3 regions of the Auritidibacter ignavus genome follow, and region 3 is predicted to be linked to each of the others. Evidence: riboswitches for the same ligand, from Rfam matches in the RefSeq annotation. Region 3 holds a riboswitch; each other region holds the start of a gene.
The links. Region 3 has a riboswitch for thiamine pyrophosphate ahead of thiC (phosphomethylpyrimidine synthase ThiC). Riboswitches for the same ligand answer to the same signal wherever they lie in the genome.
Positions count from the first base shown of each region.

Region 1 (7,427 bases), 1.0 Mb from region 3:
TACATCGCGACCCAGGGGATTCTGCAGGGTACCTACGAAACCTTCGGTGCGATCGCGAAGAACCGTTTCGAGGGCAGCTTGGCCGGAACCCTAACCCTGACCGCCGGTTGCGGTGGTATGGGTGGAGCACAGCCACTAGCCGTGACCCTTAATGGTGGTGCCGTGCTGATCGTGGACGTCTCCGAGGAACGGCTACGTCGTCGTCAGGGCAAGCGCTACCTCGACGAGGTCGAAACCGATCTGGAAACCGCGCTGAAAAAAGTCCTGGAAGCCAAGGAGCAGAAGAAAGCCCTGTCTGTGGGATACGTGGGCAACGCCGCTGAAGTGTTCCCCGAGCTATTGCGTCGTCACCGTGCTGGTGAAATCAGTATCGACATTGTGACCGATCAGACCTCGGCACACGATCCGCTGTCCTACCTGCCCGTCGAGTACACGATTGATGATTGGGATCGGGAAGCACAGGCTGATCCGGAGGGCTTCACCAAGAAGTCCCGCGAGTCCATGGCCGCCCACGTGCAGGCCATGGTGGAGTTCCAGGACGAAGGTGCTGAGGTCTTCGACTATGGCAACTCCATTCGTGACGAGGCTCGCAAGGCCAGCTACGAGCGTGCCTTCGAATTCCCCGGCTTCGTCCCGGCCTATATCCGTCCGCTGTTCTGCGAGGGTCTTGGCCCGTTCCGCTGGGTTGCTCTCTCCGGCGATCCGGAAGACATCAAGGTCACCGACCAGGCCTTGAAGGAGCTGTTCCCGGATAACGAGCACCTGCACACCTGGTTGGATGCTGCTGAAGAATACGTCGAATTTGAGGGGTTACCGGCACGTATTTGCTGGTTAGGCTACGGTGAGCGGCACAAGGCCGGCCTGCTGTTCAACGAGCTGGTGGCCTCCGGCAAGGTCAAGGCTCCGATCGCTATTGGCCGTGACCACCTGGACTCCGGTTCGGTGGCCTCTCCGTACCGCGAAACCGAGTCCATGCTCGATGGCTCCGACGCCATTGCCGACTGGCCTCTGTTGAACGCGCTGACCGCTACCAGCTCGGGTGCCACCTGGGTCTCGCTGCACCACGGGGGTGGTGTGGGCATGGGCCGCTCTATCCACGCCGGCCAGGTCGGTTTGGCTGACGGTACCGAGCTAGGCCGGGCCAAGCTGGAAGCACTGCTGACTAACGACCCGGCGATGGGTGTCATCCGTCACGTGGACGCCGGTTACAGTCGCGCAGCCGAGGTTGCTCAGGAACGTGGTGTCAAGGTTCCGATGGAGCCGAAGATCCGCGACTAATCGCCGTTGAGTAATGGCCATGTGAGCTGCCTGGGCGCGTCTGTGTCGGTCCTTCAGGACGACACGGACGCGCTCCGGTTTGATCGGTTACAACGCGGGCGAGCCATCGGCCGTGGCCATGGGCACTACACCCTCACCGACAGTCAAAAACATCCGGCAGATCTGCAAAGGCCCCGTATTATTTTTATCGTTGAGAGGAATGAGTGTTTCGATGAGCTCGAAGAATAACGAGTCGACCGCAATCTTCAATATCTCCGAATTACATACTCAGGATGCAGAGTCACGCGTCATCAAGGATGCCGGGATTGTTTTCGAAGACGGAAAGATCGCCTGGGTAGGCCCCTCCAAGGATGTGCCCGCCGCTGACGTCAGTGTTGACGCCGAAGGCAAAGCCGCTCTTCCCGGCTGGGTTGATTCCCACACTCATATTATTTTCGATGGCGACCGTAGCGCCGAATTTGAGGCTCGAATGGCAGGAGAATCCTACTCGGCTGGTGGCATTAACGTCACCACCGAAGCGACTCGGGCTGCCAGCGATGAGCGACTGAGCGGGCTGGTGCGTGATCGGATTCGTCAGGCCGTTGACGGTGGCACCACCTATCTGGAGACCAAGACCGGGTACGGGTTGCAGGTTGCCGAAGAAATTCGGCACGCCAAGTTAGCACACCAGCTGAAAGAAGACGGGGAGCTCGATACCGTCACCTTCCTCGGTGCCCACCTGGTCCCGGCGGGCGTGGACGCCGATGAGTACCTGGCCGATGTCAACGGCCCGATGCTGGAAGGTGTGACGCCATACGTGGATTGGGCCGACGTATTCTGTGAACGGGGCGCCTTCAACGAAGACCAATCCCGGAGCGTATTGCAACACGCCAAAGATGCTGGTCTGGGTTTACGGGTACACGGCAACCAGTTGGGAGAAGGCCCCGGTGTGAGACTCGCCGTGGAGATGGGAGCCACCAGTGTGGACCACGTGAACTACTTGAGCGATTCGGACGTCGAGGCCCTGGCAGGATCCTGGAGCGATGGTGATCGGGACAATGGCACCGGACAACGTGGCACTGTGGCAACCTGCTTGCCGGCCTGCGACCTGTCCACCCGCGAACAGCTGGCTCCGGGCCGTCGCCTGCTTGATGCGGGTGCCGTGATTGCGTTGGCCTCCAACTGCAACCCGGGCACCAGCTATACCTCGTCGATGAACTTCTGCGTGGGTACCGCTGTGCTCCAGATGGGGTTGAGCTTGCACGAAGCTATCCGGGCTGCCACACTGGGTGGCGCCATCGCCGTGGGGGCTGACGATGAAGTCGGCTCCCTGGAAGTCGGAAAACGAGCCGATCTTCACCTGCTGAACGCCCCCGCTGCCATCCACTTGGCCTACCGCCCTGGAATGCCCATGACGCATTCGGTCTGGCGTCGCGGCGTTCGTGCAGTGTAAACCGTCCGTGAGCTTCGTGATTTGAGAACAGGGGTAGATTGTATGGCTCTTATTGACACCATGAACAAAGAGAACTGGAGTGGCCGTGTCGACGGGGACGGGCCAGAGCACCTGCGGTGGCACCAAGCCGTCCGTCCCTTCTCGGCTACAGCCGAATCAGGAACCGCACTGCTAGGGTTCCGCTCCGATGAAGGCGTGAAACGCAATATGGGTCGTCCTGGAGCAGTGGAAGGACCTCAGTCCTTGCGCCAGGCATTAGGCGGATTCGCGTTGCCGGAACCGATCAGCATCTACGATGCCGGAGACATTGACACCGGGGCTGAGCTCGAAGAAGGTCAGAAAGAATTCGGTGACAATCTGAGCACCCTGCTGGACCAAGGCCACTTCACCGTCGGATTAGGCGGGGGCCATGAAATTACCTGGGCCAGTTTTCTGGGTGTTTCCCACTTCCTGCGTGCTGGTGACGCCTCAGACCGTTCGCTGTCAGGCTCGGCAAAATTAGGCATCGTGAATCTGGATGCTCACTTTGACAACCGGGACGCCGGCTTTGCGACCTCCGGAACCGGATTCTTTCAAATCGCTGAGCATGAGCATCTTGCCGGCCGTGACCTGCACTACGCCGCCCTGGGCATTGCTGAGCAAGCCAACACCAAAATTCTGTTCGACCGCGCGAAATCTGAGAATGTGGCCGTCCTCCTTGACCGGGAGGCCACCATCGATCACAAGAGCGCTGTGACAGAGTTTGTGGAGTCGTTCCTGGCAGATCTGGATGCGGTCTACCTGACCCTGGACTTGGATGTGCTTTCGGCCGATGTTGCTCCGGGCGTCAGCGCTCCGGCAGCTGTTGGTGTCTCGCCCCATGTGATTGAGTACGTGATCGGTCTGGTGGCCCGCAGTGGGAAACTACTACATTTTGATGTCGCCGAGTTGAGCCCGAAGCACGATATTGGTGGGCGCACCGCGAGAACTGCGGCCCGGATGATTCACCGTGCCGTGATCGAAAAGCAGTAATGTTCGGATAGAGCCTTCCGGGCCTTCGGGTCCCAAAAACGCTCAGACGGCAACAGGGTTAGTCCAGCCACGCATAGGGGGCTGGACTGACCTTGTTTAAAGAGCCCTGAGAGTGCCCGGCTGTGCACTCGATGAACGAGCAACACCCTAGACGCAAAATGAGGCCATTCGATACAGTGTTGAACGACACGGGGTGCCTGAGAATGGGCTGAGATTAAACCCGAGAACCTGATCGAATTAATCTTCGCGGAGGGATGTCATTGCGGTGCTGGTACCGAATCTTGGTACCTGTGGAGCGAGTCAACGTCAGGCCTTATTCTGAGTGCACGATCGTGTCCTGAGTTTTTCTGTGCAAGAACGGAAAGGACAACAGGACGGAATGAGCCAACGTTTTAGTCAAGAACTCCTTGAAGCCAATCGCGCCACCTGGGATGAAGCGATTAATCACCGGTTCGTGACCGAGCTTTTCGAGGGAACAATCGATGACGCCGTGATGGCCGGATATCTCGACCAGGACTACCGCTTCTTTGAAGCGTTCTTACAGTTACTGGGCGCCGCCATCACCACCGCGGACCGGCTCGATGCACGGTTACGATACGCCAGCTTCGCCGGAGAAATGGTCAATAGTGAAGACACCTACTTCCAGCGAGCCTTTGACGCACTGGGCGTTACCGATGAACTCCGCGCATCGACTCCAGACACCCCGAGTGCCGGCGGTTTCGTCGATCTGATGCGGGAAGCGGCATCCTCACAAAACTACAGTGCGGTGGTCGCGGTGCTGATGGTCACCGAGTGCTTGTACCGAGACTGGGCGGCCCGAGCTCCCGAAAACCATCCGGAGAGTTTTGTTCATCACGAATGGATCACCTTGCACGACAACCCGGACTTCTTGAATTTCGCGACCTTCCTCGAACAGGAGGCCGACCGTTCCGGGGCGCAAGATGCCGAGACCGCCCACGACTTTTTCCGCCGGGCGGTGGAGCTTGAGCTCGGCTTCTTCAACGACACCTATAAGTACCCGCTGAAAGGAATCCACGCATGACGTTGTTCAACGATCTGAAGCAGGCCAACCTGGAGGTGTGGCAGTCCTATACTCGTCACGAATTTATCCAAAAGTTGGCCGATGAATCCCTAGAACTCGAAGCCTTCCAGCGCTACCTGATTCAGGACTACCACTTCCTGATTCACTTTGCCCGCGCCTACGGACTGGCCGTGTATAAGCAACACACGCTCGAGGGCATCCAACATTCGATGGATGGGCTGAAGAACATTGTCTGGGAAACCGGATTACACACCTCGATGACCGCCGAGTGGGGGATCAGCCCCGAGGAACTGAACGCGACCCCTGAGGACCTTGGCACGGTGGCCTACACCCGCTACGTGCTCGACACTGCGCTGACCGGTACCCTGCTGGACCTGTACGTCTCCCTGGCACCGTGTCTGATCGGCTACGCCGAAATCGGTGCCGAGATTGCACCGGCCCTGGAGAAAAACCCCGACCACCGGTATAAAGAGTGGATCGAAACCTACATTGATCCACAGTTTGTCAAAGCCTCGGAACAAGAGGTTGACAACCTCGACGCGCTGGCTGGCGAGGGGCCGTTGTCTGACCAGCGATTCGCCGAGTTGTCACACATCTTTGCCACCGCCTCACGCTTGGAAGCCGAGTTCTGGCAACAAGCACTCTAAGTGGCTAGGCCCGTAGGGCGAGGTGATTGACGGGCCCGTGCCCGGTCTGCGGAGCATAGGAGAGTTCCCAGTGTGCCCCAGCGGCCAGGGCGCGGGCCAGATCAGTTTGGCCCTTCTTGATCCACGCCAACAGATCCTCGGAGCTTGGCGGGGTCTGAGCGGATACGTTCAGGGCCGCCCGGGCTGCGATTGCTGACGACAACGTGCACCCGGTGCCGTGCGTATTGCGGGTGCTAACACGGGGGATCGGTAGCGAATAAGCTTCACCGTTGATGACGACCACATCGGTCATCTCCTGGGTGTCGTGGTAGAGGTGACCACCTTTGACCATCACCGCTCCAGTTCCATGCTGAGCCACAACGTGGGCCTGTTCAGTCATCTGTTCGAGACTTTCGGCCTCAGCATCGGCATCGGAGAGCCACGCAGCTTCGGGAAGGTTGGGGGTCACCACATCCGCTAACGGAAGCAGGTGCTCGACCATCGCCAGAGCGGCATCGTCATCGGACAAGCTATCTCCGCTGGTGGCTACCAGTACCGGGTCGACGACGAGAACACCGAATTCTTCACGCCGATCGGCAATGATCTTTGCGACGGCTTTGACCATCTCGGCCGAGCCGAGCATCCCAATTTTCGTGGCGTCAATGGGCAGATCATCCAGCACCGAGCTGATTTGAGCCCGCAGATCATCGATACCAATGGGGATCACCTGTTGAACGCCCTGGGTGTTCTGTGCGATCAGCGAGGTAATAGCGGAGGTTCCGTACACCCCGAGGGTGGTGAAGGTTTTCAGATCGGCCTGAATGCCGGCTCCTCCCGAGGGATCTGTTCCGGCGATGGTTAAGGCGGTGGCTGGTCGAGATGTCATCGGTCCTTGCCTTCCTTTCGTTCCTTCCGTGTTTTGCTGTGTCTTGATGATTCGAGGGCGAGTAGTGGAGGGTGAAGCGTTGTGCTGGGACAGTTATTCACGGTGCAACGCCGAGAATAACTGCGCAGCCACCTGGGCGGGATCGCTGGCTGCAGCGATAGCAGAGACCACACAGATCCCGTCCACGCCGGTTCTGCGATAGATATCAGCCGCATTGGTGGTGTTGATGCCACCAATGGCAACACATTTCACCTTGGAGCCGGCTGTTGCCTGAACGCACTGGCTGATCCCGGTGAGACCTAAGGGCGTGGCAGCATCGGGTTTCGTGGGGGTTACAGCAAACGGGCCGATGCCTAACACATCAGCCAGCTGGTGGTTTACGGCCTCTCGTACCTGCCGGGGGGTTGACGTAGATAACCCAATCATCACCTCCTCCCCGAGCACGGCACGAGCTTCAGAGATTGGGGTATCGGTCTGTCCCAGGTGTAGGTGACAACCCAGCTGGCGGGCCACGTCCAGCCGGTCGTTGACGAAGAACCTGACCTGTTCGAACCGTTGTTGCCCTAGCTGGTTGCGCACGGCGTGCTGGCAGGCCACGGTCAGTTCGGCGAACTCCTCGTCGGAAAGCGTCTTATCTCTGACCTGGACGACACCGGCCCCGCCTTTCACCGCCTCGACCACGACGTCGGGAACCGCAGTGAGACCACCGGAGTATTCGGTATCGGTGATGTAGTAGAGCCGCCAGTCGGTGGCGTCAGCGAGATGGGTGGAATGCCGTAACATACTTTAGGCCTGTTCGGAGTCGAGGGTGATCAGCTCGAGCACGTCGTCGGCGCTCAGGGTGTGGAGGGCATCCAACCAAGCCACGGCAAAATGTCCCGGTGCGCTCGCGGTCTGTCCCGCAACGGTCCCAGCCGCCGAGACCAAGGCATGGGACGCCACCACGGCAGCGTGGTGTTGGGCAGGCAACTGCGTGACGCCCAGAGTTGCGGCAGTCAGGGCGCCCAAAGCGCATCCGGTGCCGATGACCTGTTGCAACATCGGGTGCCCGCCGGTGACGTGAGTACGCGCTACTGTGGAGACGACCAGGTCGGTGGGCCCCGAGGCGGCCACGATTGCTCCACTACGGTGGCTCAGTCCTGCTGCAATGGT
Region 1 covers NZ_CP122564.1:930,707-938,133, reverse strand. Annotated here, with positions in the region: gene QDX22_RS04125 (urocanate hydratase) at 1-1,278, shown strand, start outside; gene hutI (imidazolonepropionase) at 1,490-2,710, shown strand; gene hutG (formimidoylglutamase) at 2,753-3,721, shown strand; TPP riboswitch at 3,901-3,993, shown strand; gene QDX22_RS04110 (TenA family protein) at 4,101-4,763, shown strand; gene QDX22_RS04105 (TenA family protein) at 4,760-5,410, shown strand; gene thiD (bifunctional hydroxymethylpyrimidine kinase/phosphomethylpyrimidine kinase) at 5,415-6,275, opposite strand; gene thiE (thiamine phosphate synthase) at 6,369-7,058, opposite strand; gene thiM (hydroxyethylthiazole kinase) at 7,062-7,427, opposite strand, start outside.
Region 1: linked by a shared signal. The riboswitch ahead of QDX22_RS04110 (TenA family protein) and the one ahead of thiC (phosphomethylpyrimidine synthase ThiC) in region 3 are both predicted to bind thiamine pyrophosphate.

Region 2 (7,427 bases), 380 kb from region 3:
TTTCGCTGATCGTCCAGATCCATCTGCGAGCGACTCGAGAAGGGTTGAAAGGTATCTCAAGAGATAATTTGCCGGCAGTTCTCGATGTCCTGAAAGAACGTGGTCACCTGTTAATCCCATTGTTCTTCCTGATCTACATGCTTTTCTTCTCAGGGCGCACCATCCTTTATTCCGCTCTTCTCACGATCATTGTCACCATTGTGGTCGCTATGTTGCGAAAGACCTCAAGATTGTCTTTCAAAGACATTATCGACGCCCTGGAAAACGGCGTCCGACAAACCTTGGGCGTGGCTGTAGCTTGTGCAAGCGTGGGGATCATCGTTGGCGTGGTGACTATCTCCGGCTTCGGTGTGGTGCTAGCCTCGGCCATTGTGTCGGTCTCAGGCGGTATTTTGTTCTGGACTTTGGTCTTCACCATGCTTGCCTGCCTGGTGCTGGGTATGGGCCTCCCTTCGATTCCCGCTTACCTCATCACAGCAACCATGGCGGCTCCTGCATTGACCGAACTCGGTGTGGAACCGATCGTGGCACACCTGTTCGTGTTCTACTTCGGGTTGTTCGCCAACATCACTCCGCCTGTCGCGCTCGCTGCCTTTGCCGCAGCCGGTATCTCTGGGGCTTCTCCCATGCAAACTGGTTTCGCGGCGCTCAAGCTGGCCGCAGCAGGGTTTATTATTCCGTATATCTTTGTCTACAGCCCGGAACTGTTGCTTCGAGATGTCTCGTTTGGTCAAGGAATTCTGGTGGTCACCACAGCTGTCATTGGTATCTTGATGCTTTGCGTGGCATTGGAACGGCACTTTATGGTGAATATGCCATGGTTTTTGTGCATCGTGATCGCAGGCGCGGCCATCCTGTTGCTGAATTCTAATATGCTCCTATCCCTCAGCGGCCTGGGAATCGGGATCCTCGTTCTGGTCGTCCAATCCATCTTGGCTAAAAAGCAAGGCAACTTCGGGCTCAGGGCCATCTAGTACCAGGAAAGTTCTCTAACATCACCCACCAAAAACGGCGACCAGCCCCGAAATGGGGCCGGTCGCCGTGGTACGTCAGCTGTATTGCTTAGGCGCGAGGCTGCTTAGGAACCTTGCGGTCAGAGCCTTCTTCGAAGACTGCCGGGTACACCCCGTTCTCATCGTGGGTCTCACGGCCGGTGACCGGCGGGTTGAACACACAGGCCATGCGCAGCTCGGTTTCAGCGCGCACGGTGTGCTTCTCGTGACCATCCAGCAGGTACAGGGTGCCGTCCTTGAGTTCGTGAACTTCACCGGTCTCTTCGTTGGTCAAGGTACCGTTACCCTGCACGCAGTAGACGGCCTCGATATGATTCTGGTAATGGAAGGTCGAGGTCGTGCCGGCGTAAATCACGGTATCGTGCATGGAGAAACCAACACCTTCGCGGGCGAGCACCATGCGACGTGAGCGCCAGTTCTCCGAGGTTACGTCACGCTCGGTGTCATTGGTGTCATCACGGTTAATAACGTACATATCAAGTTCCTTTCACTGGCTGGCGCCGACCTGACGCCGCGGCCAGCCGGTTGTTACTGACGTCGTGGTCTATGCCGTCAATTTAGGCGTTAGCCAGGTTGTCTTCGTTCTGTCCGCCGGTAATACTGCTGACATCGGCCCCGGTCAGCTCGCCGAGGATTTCGGCGATCAGATTCATACCGCGCTCCAGCTCGTCGAGCTCGGTGGTCAGCGGTGGCATGATCTTGAGAACTTCGTCTTCCGGACCCGAGGTTTCCAGCAACATGCCACGCTTGAAGGCTTCAGCAGCCACTTTGCCTGCCAGGTCTTGATCTTCGAAGTAGATACCGGTCAGCAGACCACGGCCACGCACTGCAGATCCGGAAGCAGCAGCGGTAATCTTGATCAGCTTGTCCTGAACCAGCTCGATAGCCTGAGCCAGGTGACCCTTCTCGAAAGTGTCATCGGCCCAGAACTCACGCAAGGTGGCAGCACCGGTCACCAGCGCCAGGGCGTTGCCACGGAACGTACCGTTGTGCTCACCCGGACCCCACACATCCAGTTCAGACTTGAACAGGGTCAGCGCCAGCGGCTGACCGGAACCGGAAATGGACTTAGACACGCAGACAATGTCCGGGGTAATACCGGCTTCTTCGAAGGAGAAAAAGCTACCGGTACGACCGCAACCGGCCTGCACATCGTCAACAATCAGCAAGATTTCGTGGCTCTTGCACAGCTTGGCCAGCTGACGCAACCATTCGGCGCGTGCGGCACGCAGACCACCTTCACCCTGAACGGTTTCGACGATAATGGCGGCTGGCTTATCGACACCGGATCCGGAGTCTTCCAGAACGCGCTCCAGCCAGATGAAGTCTTCGGTCTCGCCGTTGAAGTAGTCGTCGTAGGGAATTTTCGAGCTGTTGGTCAGCGGAATACCCGCACCCTTACGCTTCATCGAGTTACCGGTGACTGACAGCGAACCCAGGGTCATGCCGTGGAAGGCGTTGGTGAACGACAGAATGTGCTGGCGTCCGGTGACCTTACGGGCCAACTTCAGTGCGGCCTCAACAGTGTTGGTACCGGTCGGGCCAGGGAACATGACCTTGTAGTCCAGACCGCGGGGCTCGAGGATGACTTTCTTGAAGGTTTCCAAGAAGTCGCGACGTGCCGGGGTCATCATGTCCAGCGAGTGCAACGGGCCACCGTTGTCCAGGTACTCGCGGATGGCGTCGATCAGCTTGGGGTGGTTGTGTCCGTAGTTCAGAGCACCAGCCCCGGCGAAGAAGTCCAGGTAGTCGGTGCCATCTTCGGCGATCTGGTGGGAGCCAGATGCTTTGACGAACACGGTCGGCCAGGAGCGGGAATAGCTGCGAACCTCGGACTCTGTTGTCTGAAAAATCTCGGTATCCATGGGGAATTCCTTTCCGTGGAAAAGTTGTCTCGACCCATCTCTCCGCCAGCGAGCGGGATCAGTGCGATCCTGCTCTAGCTGTTCAGCGGTGCGATGTGGTGAAGGTATTCGGTGGGCTGATCGTCGGGGTACATCTCAGGGGTGAATAAGGGGGTAATCTCTTCACCAGCGTTGTTGCGCTTGGCAAAGGAAGCAAACAGGGCGTTGGAGGCTTTATTCGTGGAGGTAATGGTCGTCTCCAACACTTTCGGCTGCACCGATTCGTTGAGCGCGTCCAACATCTGAGAGGCCACGCGCAGTCCCCGAGCGGCTTCGTCGACGCCAACTTGCCAGACCATCAACGTGTCTGGGGCATCAGGGCGGATGTAGCCGGTAATGAACCCGACGACTTCACCATCGAGTTCGGCAACAACGGAGGTTTGGGAGAAATCTCGAACCCACAGCAGATAGCTATACGAGGAGTTCAAGTCCAAGACGCCCGTGTCACGAGCGATCCGATAAATTTTTGCTCCGTCTCCGGGAGCGAACGGTCGAACCGTGATAGCGCGGGGTTTGTCGGTCGGGTGGTCTGGAAGGGTCTTTGTGTCATCCATCTTTTTTCACAATAGACGACTGAAAAATGCTTTCAACCCGCCCCTGACGCCTGTGTGGGCCCATTTTAGGCCGGAAAAAACGCCTAAACCGTTGATAATCATTAGGGACCCGGAGAGCGCCAGGGCTCGAGAAGCCGAGCCAAAAGCTGTTACCAAATTGTTATACAAGACATGTTGGATGTCACATTTTAAGTGGGGTAGCCTCCCGATTCTACACTCGAGCTCATCTCACGGCGTTCAGGAGTTGGGTTGGTGAACAGGTCTTCGGTAGGGTTTTTCTCATCGACAGGGGAGCACCACCGTGGTGCTGAGAGTGCGAACGCATTTCGCAGACCCTCGAACCTGATTCCGGGCCATGCCGGCGAAGGGAGTCGAGTATCTCTCCTTGCACCGTGGGCTAATCGCGGGTGATTCTCACCTCACCCAGGGTGCTCGCCCTCCTATCCCTTGAAGGAGGATATGCACTGATGTCGCACCTCACCCATCACTCACCTGGGCCCGCCCGGTCTCACCGTCGAAAGATCAGCACGGTGTTCGGGCTCTCGGCGGTGGTAGCGCTGGTACTGTCAGGATGTTCGGCCGCAGATCAGGCAGATAATAATGGTGGAGACAACGGTGACGAGAACCAGACAGTTACCATGATGACTCACGATTCCTTCAGTGTCTCCGAGGAATTGCTCGCGCAGTTTGAAGAGGAATCCGGTTACACCGTCACCACCACAGCCCCCGGTGACGCCGGGGCTGTCGTCAACCAGCTCATCCTGCAACAGGACTCCCCCACCGTGGACGGCTTCTTCGGGGTGGAGAATTATTCGGCTCAGACGCTGTTGGACGAAAACTTCCTGCAGGATTATTCCGGTCAACTTCCAGAATCTGCCCAAAACCTCGCCGTTGATGGCTCGGACGCGCTGGTGCCGATCGACCACGGTCAGGTGTGCATCAACGCTGATACCGAGTGGTTTGACGACAACGACCTGGAGCTTCCGGAGACCTTGGACGATCTCACTGATGAGAACTACAAGGACCTGTTGGTCACCAGTGACCCGAATGATTCCTCCCCGGGCCTGGCGTTCTTGGTTGCCACCCGGACGGAATTCGGCGACGATGCCGAACAGTACTGGGAAGACCTGTTCGATAACGGGGTGAAAGTCGCCGGTGGCTGGTCTGATGCTTATTACACCGACTTCTCCGGTTCTGAAGGTGAAGGACCCTACCCGCTGGTGGTGTCTTACTCCTCGTCACCGGCCGCTGAAGAAGGTCGGACCACCAGCATTGACGGCACCTGCATCCAGCAAATCGAATATGCTGGCGTGCTGGAGGATGCCGAGAACCCCGAGGGCGCTCAGGCTTTCATCGACTTCATGCTCTCCGAAGAATTCCAGGCGGATATTCCTGAGCAGATGTTTATGTATCCGGTCGATGACAGCATCGAGCTGCCAGACGAGTGGAGCGAATATGCCTCACTGACCGAGGACCCCATTGAGCCGGATCTGCAAGAGGTCGCGGACCAGCGTGAAGACTGGCTGAACTCTTGGACCGAAACCTATGAGGCCCAGTAGTCGTCTCTATGGCGTCCCGCCTTGTTGTCTGGTTGGTTGCTTGCCTTACTGGTAGGTGACCAACCAGGGGGTGGGATTCACCTGGTCGTAGGTTTGTGCCGGCGTCAGCATGGGCTGGTCTTGACGGTAGAAGTTCTTCCACGCCGGCCACATATCCTCGGGCAAGTCCTCGGTGAGCACGCTCCAGGTCTCCTGTTTGACCTCTTGGGTTCCGTGGCCATCGGCGTGCAACACCACGGCCAGCTCGTCATGGGAGGTATCCACTTGGTCGCGGTTGGTGATCATCGAGGTGCGGAATTGGTGCAGGACCAGCATTTTCTCGGGCAGATCGTTTTCTGCGGTGAGCTCGGCCAACCAGTCGATGACCTCGTTGATTTCAGCGGCATCGACGGTGCCGATCTGACGGCCGTGCACCTGACCGGGTTGCAAGCGCCATTCGGAGTCCAGCGCCAAACCCACGTGGGGTTCTTTCAGCAGGTCCTCATAGAGTTTCGCCTGCGAGAGGAAATCGTTATGACCCGGTTGCAGGTCCAAGATCACGTAAATGTCTTCTTCTTTGGCCCGATCGACCCACTCTTGCAGGTCCTCGACCGGCAGGGCGTTGGAGTAGTTGCCGTCCTCGCCGGGGTGAGCGGTCGCGACGGAGGTGATGATTTCAAAGGCCGGTTGGATCGGATCCTCACTGTTTTCCGAGTACTCATCGGCCAGCTCTTCGACACGAGTTATCGACCCCTCCAGGTCCTGTTCTCCCAGGGCACCCAGTGCCTCTGTGGACGGGGTACCATAAAGTGCGACGAACCGGCGGTCGGGGAACAGCGTATCACCGCCACCGGGCAGTTCTTCTGGTTCCGGGGTCGGCGAGGGCGAGGCAGTCGTGGGCTCTGCCGAGGGGCTAGACGTCGTGTTATTTCCCGCGTCGCTGGCCTGATCTGCCCCATCTGAGGAGCTACAACCGCTCAGCGCTAAACCGGTAGCTAACAGAACGGCGAACAAACGAGAACCACGGAAGTCGCAGGGAGTTTTCATCACGGGCCTACTCTACAGGACCCCCGGCTTAATGACCCGTCATAAATCCAATTGACCTGAAAAGAACGGTGTGATGTCGCGTTTTCGTTGGATCGTGTGGGTGCTCGTCGCCCTGCTACCGTTGGCCTTCCTTGCGGTCTTTTTCGCCTGGCCGGTGCTGGGGATGCTGGCCCAAGGCCTGGTTGATGATCAGGGCTCGCTGGACCTGTCGGGTTTTGGGGAAGTCTTCGGCACCGCACGCACCTGGCGGATTATTGGTCACACCTTGTTCATGGCCACCGCCGGAACTCTGGGCTCCCTGGTGCTTGGGATCCCGGGCGCCTATATCCTCTACCGCACACAGTTTCCGGGTCGAGAGATGCTCCGTTCGGTGGCCACCGTCCCGTTTGTGTTGCCCACCGTGGTGGTGGGGGTAGCCTTCCGTGCGGTCTTTGGGCCAGGCACCAGCCTAGCGTTTCTGGATCAGACCACGACGGCAGTGATCATCGCCATGATGTTCTTCAACTATTCGGTGGTGATCCGTCAGGTGGGGTCGTTGTGGCAGGTCTTGGATCCACGTTCCACTGAAGCGGCCAGAATGCTCGGGGCTTCCCCGGCTCGGGCGTTTTTCACCGTGACCTTGCCAGCGCTACGTCCAGCCATTGCTGGAAGCGCCGGGTTGGTGTTTCTGTTTTGTTCGACCGCCTACGGGCTAGTGCGGTCGCTGGGCGCCCCGGGAGTCGGGACGTTAGAGACCGAGGTTTTTCGCCAGACCAAGACGTTCCTCGATCTGCGCACCGCCGCGGTGTTGTCGATGATTCAGTGCGTGATTGTCGTGATATCGGTGATCATTACCCAGCGCACCGGTTCCTCGCAGGCGGCTCGGTTGCACCAAGCGCACCGGGTGAGGCTGACCCGCACCGACTGGTTCCCGTTGACGATCACGCTCGCGGTGGTCCTCGGACTGATACTGACTCCCTTGCTGACCTTGGTGGCCCGGTCGTTGACGGTTGATGGCGAATTCAGCACGCGCCATTACCAACTGTTGGCTACGCATTCGGGAACCGGTTTTGCCGGTGGCGCCACGGTGGTGGAGGCACTGGACCATTCGCTACGTATCGCACTGGATGCCACAATAGTCACCGTCCTGTTGGCAATTCCGCTCGCGTTGTTGCTCACCCGTCCCACCCATTCCCCGGCGGTGCGGTCCCTGCAACGGCTCATCGATGGCGCCTTCATGCTCCCGTTGGGTGTTTCGGCGGTGACCATCGGTTTCGGATTCTTGATCTCCTTGCAACCAGCCTTCCCACACCTAGCGCAGTCAGGATTGCTCGTCCCGTTGGCTCAGGCGGTGGTGGCTTTGCCCCTGGTGGTACGCACTCTGGTGCCGGT
Region 2 covers NZ_CP122564.1:1,599,298-1,606,724, forward strand. Annotated here, with positions in the region: gene QDX22_RS07325 (TRAP transporter permease) at 1-974, shown strand, start outside; gene QDX22_RS07330 (ectoine synthase) at 1,063-1,488, opposite strand; gene ectB (diaminobutyrate--2-oxoglutarate transaminase) at 1,571-2,878, opposite strand; gene ectA (diaminobutyrate acetyltransferase) at 2,953-3,471, opposite strand; TPP riboswitch at 3,749-3,858, shown strand; gene QDX22_RS07345 (thiamine ABC transporter substrate-binding protein) at 3,939-5,030, shown strand; gene QDX22_RS07350 (hypothetical protein) at 5,076-6,056, opposite strand; gene QDX22_RS07355 (ABC transporter permease) at 6,130-7,427, shown strand, end outside.
Region 2: linked by a shared signal. The riboswitch ahead of QDX22_RS07345 (thiamine ABC transporter substrate-binding protein) and the one ahead of thiC (phosphomethylpyrimidine synthase ThiC) in region 3 are both predicted to bind thiamine pyrophosphate.

Region 3 (7,427 bases):
ACCGGTTGAAAAACACCAAGTCGTGGAAGCATCGGGAAACCACACGGGTCGAAGGCGCCAAGGCCCTGGTGATCGGCACCGGCGCGATCGGACGAGAGATCGCCCGAATGTTGCGCGCCGCCGGACTGAACGTCACCGGTGCGGGCCGACGCGCTCGCGACCACGATGAGGACTTCGGCGAGGTCGTGCTTTCAGAAGATCTCATCCGCCACGTCGGAGAGTTCGACGTCATGATCAATGCGGCACCACTGACCCCGGCCACCACCGGGCTCATCGACGCCGAGGTGCTCGCCGCGGTCAAACCAGGGGCTCATGTGATCAATATCGGTCGCGGGCCCAGTGTGGATGAATCAGCACTCATCACAGCATTGCGTGAAGGTCCCTTAGGTTTTGCCTCACTGGATGTGTTCACTGAAGAACCCCTCCCACAGACCTCAGAACTGTGGGAGTTGGACAACGTGATGATCTCATCGCATATGTCCGGGGATGTCACAGGCTGGCGCGAGGCACTGGCCGAACAGTTCCTCGACAACGCCGAACGCTGGTTGGCCGATCAGCCGTTACACAATGTCGTGGATAAGACCGCCGGCTACGTACCGGGTGTGGGCTAGCAACCGGTGGGGCGATGTGACAGGAGCAGGCATGACCGATCTCGCCGAACTCAGCGCCAGCGAGTTAGTGCAAGGGTACGCCCAACAAGACTTCACCCCGGTGGAGGTCACCGAAGCGGTGCTGGACCGGATTGACCAGGACAACGGGGATCTGAATGCCTTCGTGCTTGTTGCTCGGACCGTGGCCCTGTCGATGGCCGAAGACTCTACCCGACGCTGGAAAAACGGGGAGCCCCTGGGCCCCGGTGATGGTGTGCCCACCTCAATCAAAGATCTGCTCCTGACCAAGGGGTGGCCCACGCTGCGCGGTAGCCGGCTCATCTCCGAAGACGGGCCCTGGCCCGATGATGCGCCCGCCGTGGCACGGTTGCGCGAAGCCGGTGCGGTCTTTATCGGAAAGGTCACCACCCCCGAGTTTGCTTGGAAGGCCCTCACCGACTGCCTTCGCCACGGAGTCACCACCAACCCGTGGGATATTTCGCGACACGCCGGAGGATCCTCCGGTGGGGGAGCAGCAGCGGTCGCCGCCGGGATGGGGCCTTGGTCGGTGGGCACCGACGGTGGTGGCTCGCTACGTATTCCGGCGTCCTTTACCGGCACAGTCACCCTGAAACCGACCTACGGCACGGTGCCCCTCTACCCCTCCTCACCCTTTGGAACCTTGGCCCACGGTGGGCCAATGACCCGCACAGTCACAGATGCCGCGGTGATGATGGACATCATCTCCGGTTTCGACTCCCGCGACTGGTCGGCCCTGCCGACCCCCATCGGATCATTCACCGAAGGACTCGACGACGGGGTCCGCGGCGTGCGGATCGCCTATTCTCCCACCCTTGGTTTCGGGCGCAACGACCCTGAGGTGCAACGCCTGGTCGAGAACGCGGTGCACGTGTTTGAAGACCACGGAGCTCACATCGAGCAGGTGGATCCCCCGATCAGTGATCCGATTGAGCCGTTTCAGCTGTTGTGGTTTACCGGAGCCGCCAAAGTGCTTGAAGCCTACGGCCCCAACGCCCTGGAGGCTATCGATCCTGGGCTGCGTCAGGGAATCGAGAAATATCACCACGCCTCTGCACTGGACTACCTTAGCGCCCAAGCCGTCCGGATGGATCTGGGCATGACCATGGGTGCTTTTCACGAGACCTACGACCTGTTGGTGACACCGACCATGCCGATCACCGCCTTCGACTGCACCTCTCAGATGCCGGTCGACTGGGAGGGCGAATTCTGGACCTCGTGGACCCCCTATACCTACCCCTTTAATATGACCCAGCAACCGGCAGCCTCTGTTCCCTGCGGTGTGTCACCGGCCGATGGGCTCCCGGTGGGGTTGCAGATCATCGCGGCCCGCACCCAGGACCGGCTGGTGCTACGCGCTGCCCGAGCCTACGAACAGGCCGCAGGTGAGCAATTCGTACGGCCGATCCGGCCTCACGCGGCCTAAAACCCGCGTCGAAGCGCGTTATGCAACGACATGTTACTGCCCAAACGGCGAGAACTGGCCGGGGCTGACATGATCGAAGAGACCGTTGAGCGTTTGTGTAGGCTGGTGCCCAGCAGCGCGCATGCGAAGCCTCGCGCCTGGCGATGAACTGACCGGGCACCGCTGCGAACACTCTTGTACACAGCCGTGTGCTCCTAGTGTGTGTTCACAGATGCGAGGGCGCTCTAGGGGCAGTGACCTATGAAAGGACAGGAGCCCGGGCTTCGCGTCCAGCGCTTGGCCTCGGGCGAGTGCATTATGCGTCTGATCTCTTCTTCACACCTACTGATTCACCGCGAGGCTCCGGGTGCTGTGGTGGTGTTGCCACGATGACAGCGATAACTTTCACCCTGAATCACACTCGCTTTGACGAGAACTACCAGCCACTGGACGGTACCCGGCTGACCACCAACTTCGCCAATCTGGCCCGTGGTGAAAACCGTGAGCAGAACCTGCGCACTGCCCTGCGTATGATCGATGATCGGTTCAATGAGTTGATCACCCAGGGTAATGCCAGTGGCCAGCGCTACCGAGTCCAGCTCGAGATTGTCTCGGTGGCCATCGATCTGCCGTCCCAGGACGCTGAGGAATCCTCTTTCCCGGTGATCGAAATGCTACAGACCACCGTGATCGACACCCAGACGCGGCAACGCATCCCTGGGGTGGTGGGGAATAACTTCTCCTCTTACGTGCGTGACTACGACTTCAGCATCCTGGCCCGCGAGTACGCCGAACGCGATGAGCCGTTACCGGAGGACTTCGGGGTACTCCACGGCAATATTTTCAAGGGCTTCGTAGAGTCCGAGGCCTATCAGCAACAGTTCAGCAAGCTACCGGTGATCTGCATTAGTGCCTCGACCAAGAAGACCTATCACCGCACCGAGCACCAACACCCGGTGCTGGGGGTGGAGTACCGGCAGAATGAGTTCTCGCGCACCGATGAGTACTTCGCCAAGATGGGGATGGCAGTCCGCTACTTCATGCCACCGAAGAGTGTTGCCCCGCTGGCGTTCTACCACTTCGGTGATCTGGAAGCCGACTACACCGATCTGGAACTAGCCTCCACGATCGCGACCATGGAGACCTTCCAGCGGATTTATCGACCCGAGATCTACAACGCTCACACCCCGGCTGGCGAGGTGTATCAGCCCGGCCTGGAACACACTGACTTCTCGCCAACCCAGGTGGTCTATGACCGGGAGGAACGCTCCCGGCTCGGTGTGGAACAGGGCCACTTTGCCCTGGAGAAGCTCATCACCCCGCACCGGGAGACCTTGGAACAGTGGTCGTCGCAGTACGCCGACCACCACCCGCACGCACAGGGAGCCACACGATGACGAAACTTCTACCCACCACCTCCGCCGGAAGTCTGCCCAAACCCTCCTGGCTGGCCGAGCCAGAAAAACTTTGGTCACCCTGGCAACTGGCAGACCAGGCACTGGCCGAAGGCAAACGCGACGCGCTCTTGCTGGCCCTGGCCGAGCAACGCGGTGCCGGCATCGATATCGTCAGCGACGGCGAACAGACCCGCCAGCACTTCGTGACCACCTTCATTGAGAATCTCAACGGTGTGGATTTTGAAAACCGCAAGGTGGTCCAGATTCGGGAGCGCTATGACGCCTCGGTGCCGGTGGTTGTCGATGAGGTCACGCGCAAAGGGCCGGTGTTCGTCCAGGACGCCCGGGAGCTACGGGCCCACACCGAGGCAACGATCAAATGGGCGCTGCCCGGCCCGATGACCATGGTCGATACGTTGTATGACAACTACTACGGTAGCCGGGAGAAGCTGGCCTGGAAATTTGCCGAGATCCTGAATGAAGAAGCCAAAGAACTCGCCGAAGCCGGAGTGGATATTATCCAGTTCGATGAGCCGGCCTTCAACGTGTTCTTTGACGACGTCAAGGCCTGGGGCGTGCAGGCGCTGGAGCGGGCTGCCCAAGGGCTGAGCTGTCAGACCGCCGTGCATGTCTGTTATGGCTACGGGATTGAGGCCAATACCGAGTGGAAGAAGACCCTAGGCGAGGAATGGCGTCAGTATGAGGAGATCTTCCCCCAGATCCAGCAGTCCAGCATTGATATTGTCTCGCTGGAAGCTCACAACTCGCACGTGCCGATCGAGCTCATTGAGCTGGTGCGTGGCAAGAAGCTGATGGTGGGGGCGATCGATGTGGCCAGCCACACCGTGGAGACCCCCGAAGAGGTCGCTGACACGTTGCGCCAGGCCCTGAAACACGTGGATGCCGAAAACCTCTGGGCCTCCACCAACTGCGGGATGGCCCCGTTGCCACGGGATGTGGCCCGAGCCAAGCTCCGTGCCTTGAGCGCTGGGGCCGCGATCCTGCGAGAAGAACTGAGCTCCTAACCCCATACCGGCAACGCTGTGCACGCGGTCGTCCGGGGTGTAACAACCTCGGCCACCGCGTGTGATGGGCCTGAACTTCGGTAGGATGTGGGTGACCTCACGGGCGCTCTGAGCACAGAGCTGAGATCGGACCAAGGCTGTCCGAGCACCGTTTGAACCTGTGCGGGTCATGCCGGCGAAGGAAGAAGGAGTTCTTGCATGACGCATACCTCACCCCTGAACTATTCCACCCACAGCGCTGACTACCTCGTTGACGAAGAGCACGGGATTAAGGTCCCGGTCACCCGCATCCGCCAGGATGATTCTCCCAACGGTGAGCGCAATGAACCGTTCACGGTCTATCGCACCACCGGGCCCGGCTCGGATCCGGTCCGGGGTTTGTCCGGGTTGCGCGAGCAATGGATTGCTGCTCGCGAGGATATCGAGACCTACCAGGCCCGCGGCCGGAAGCTGGAAGATGACGGCGCCAAGGCGCTACGTCGTGGGGCGGCCAGCCAAGAGTGGCAGGGCGCCCAACGGGCCCCGCTGCGGGCCAAGCCCGGGCGTCGGGTGACCCAGATGCACTACGCCCGCAACGGGCAGATCACCCCGGAAATGCGGTTCGTGGCCCTGCGCGAGGGCGTGGATGTCGAGCTGGTGCGTTCCGAGGTGGCCGCCGGTCGGGCGATTATCCCTAATAACGTCAACCACCCCGAATCCGAGCCGATGATTATCGGTAAGGCCTTCAGTGTGAAGGTCAACGCCAATATTGGAAATTCCGCGGTGACCTCCTCGATCGCTGAAGAGGTCTCCAAGATGCAGTGGGCCACCCAGTGGGGTGCTGATACCGTGATGGATTTGTCCACCGGCGATGACATTCACACCACCCGTGAGTGGATTATCCGCAACTCGCCGGTACCGATCGGTACCGTGCCGATTTATCAGGCGCTGGAGAAAGTCAACGGCGACCACCAGGCGCTGACCTGGGAGATCTTCCGCGACACGGTGATCGAACAGTGCGAACAAGGTGTGGACTACATGACGATCCACGCCGGTGTGTTGTTGCGCTACGTGCCGTTGACCGCCGAGCGGGTGACCGGGATTGTCTCCCGCGGTGGCTCGATTATGGCCGGCTGGTGCCTGGGCCATCATCAGGAGAGCTTTTTGTACGAGAACTTTGATGAGCTGTGCGAGATCTTCGCCCAGTACGATGTGGCCTTCTCCCTGGGAGACGGGTTACGCCCGGGCTCGTTGGCCGATGCCAACGATGATGCGCAGTTCGCCGAGTTGGAGACCCTGGCCGAGCTGACCCAGCGGGCCTGGGAGTACGACGTGCAGGTCATGGTCGAAGGCCCCGGCCACATTCCGTTGCATTTGGTGCGCGAGAATGTCGAGAAACAACAACAACTGTGCCACGGTGCCCCGTTCTACACGCTCGGGCCGCTGGTGACCGATATTGCCCCGGGATATGACCATATCACCAGCGCCATCGGCGCCACTGAGATTGCCCGGTACGGGACCGCGATGCTGTGCTACGTGACCCCGAAGGAACACCTGGGGTTGCCGAACCGGGATGACGTGAAAACCGGGGTGATCACCTATAAGATCGCTGCCCACGCCGCGGATGTGGCCAAGGGCCACCCGGGGGCTCGGGACCGGGATGATGCGCTGTCGAAGGCACGGTTCGAGTTCCGGTGGCGCGATCAGTTCGGGCTGTCGTTGGACCCGCAGACCGCCGAGGAATTCCACGACGAGACTCTGCCGGCCGAACCGGCTAAGACCGCGCATTTCTGCTCGATGTGCGGGCCGAAATTCTGCTCGATGCGGATCTCGCAAGATATTCGGGATGAGTTCGGCAATGTCGATGAACAAGCCCGGATCGTGCAACAGGGCATGGCGGCCAAGGCGCGGGAGTTTCGGGAGGCCGGGGGCACCGTATACCTTCCGGACCCGGCGTTCCCGGCCCGCTAGGAGGACCCCGTTACGTAGTCTGCCCGGTGGTGGCGCGTGGAAGCGTGACGGTCACGATCAGTCCACCACCCGGGCGGGCCGTGAGCTCCAGCGCACCGTGGGAACGTTCCACGATGGCGGCCACAATCGCCAGGCCGAGCCCACGGCTGGCGCCACCGGCGCGGCCCCGGGCAGTGTGGAAGGGCTCGGTCAAATGGGCAAGGACCTCGGGATCAATGATCTCACCGGCACCCTCCACCTGAAGCTGTACATCACCGGTCTCATCCGTGTCGACCGGGGGCTTAGCGGGGCCCAGGGTTGCGGTGCGCACGGTGAGCACACCGTTGTCCCGATTGTGCCGGATCGCGTTTTCCACCAGATTCTGCATCAATTGCACGAGCAATCGCTCGTCGGCGTCGGCCACCGCCGGACCCAACTCGGTGGTGACCTGTAGCCCGCGCTCGTCGGCGGCGACGGTGTACTGGTCGAGCACCGTCTCGGCGACCTCGGCAAGATCCACCGGGCCGGTCTGAATTCCGCCGGCTTCGGCCTCGGCCAAGTCCAGCAGGGATTCCACGGTGCTACTACTGCGCGCATTGAGTTCGGCCAATCGCTCGAGTACTTGGCGATCCACGACCCCGGGGGTTGCCCGGGCCACATCCAGGATGGTTTTGGAGGCAGCCAGCGGGGTGCGTAGCTCGTGGGAGGCATTGGCGGCAAACCGGCGTTGGGCGGTGTTATAGCGCTGAATGTTCTCCAGCATCGCATCGAAGGTCTGGGCTAGATCGACGATCTCATCGCGGGGCCCGGTCAGTCCGATCCGATGGTCCAACCGGCCACTGGCAGCGATCTGGGCGGCCTCGTTGATCTGGGCCAGCGGACGCAGCATCCGACCGGCCAGCCACCAGGCGACCAGCGAACTGAGTACAGCCAAGATCAGCAGCACAATAACCGAGACGGTGATCAGCAACGTGATGAGATCTTCGCGACTGTGGACCTCGACAGAGAAACTGCCGCCGGGGCTCTCGGCGCCATCAGCCAC
Region 3 covers NZ_CP122564.1:1,975,483-1,982,909, forward strand. Annotated here, with positions in the region: gene QDX22_RS09040 (D-2-hydroxyacid dehydrogenase) at 1-611, shown strand, start outside; gene QDX22_RS09045 (amidase) at 643-2,055, shown strand; gene QDX22_RS09050 (putative oxygenase MesX) at 2,424-3,431, shown strand; gene QDX22_RS09055 (methionine synthase) at 3,428-4,456, shown strand; TPP riboswitch at 4,546-4,657, shown strand; gene thiC (phosphomethylpyrimidine synthase ThiC) at 4,655-6,406, shown strand; gene QDX22_RS09065 (sensor histidine kinase) at 6,417-7,427, opposite strand, start outside.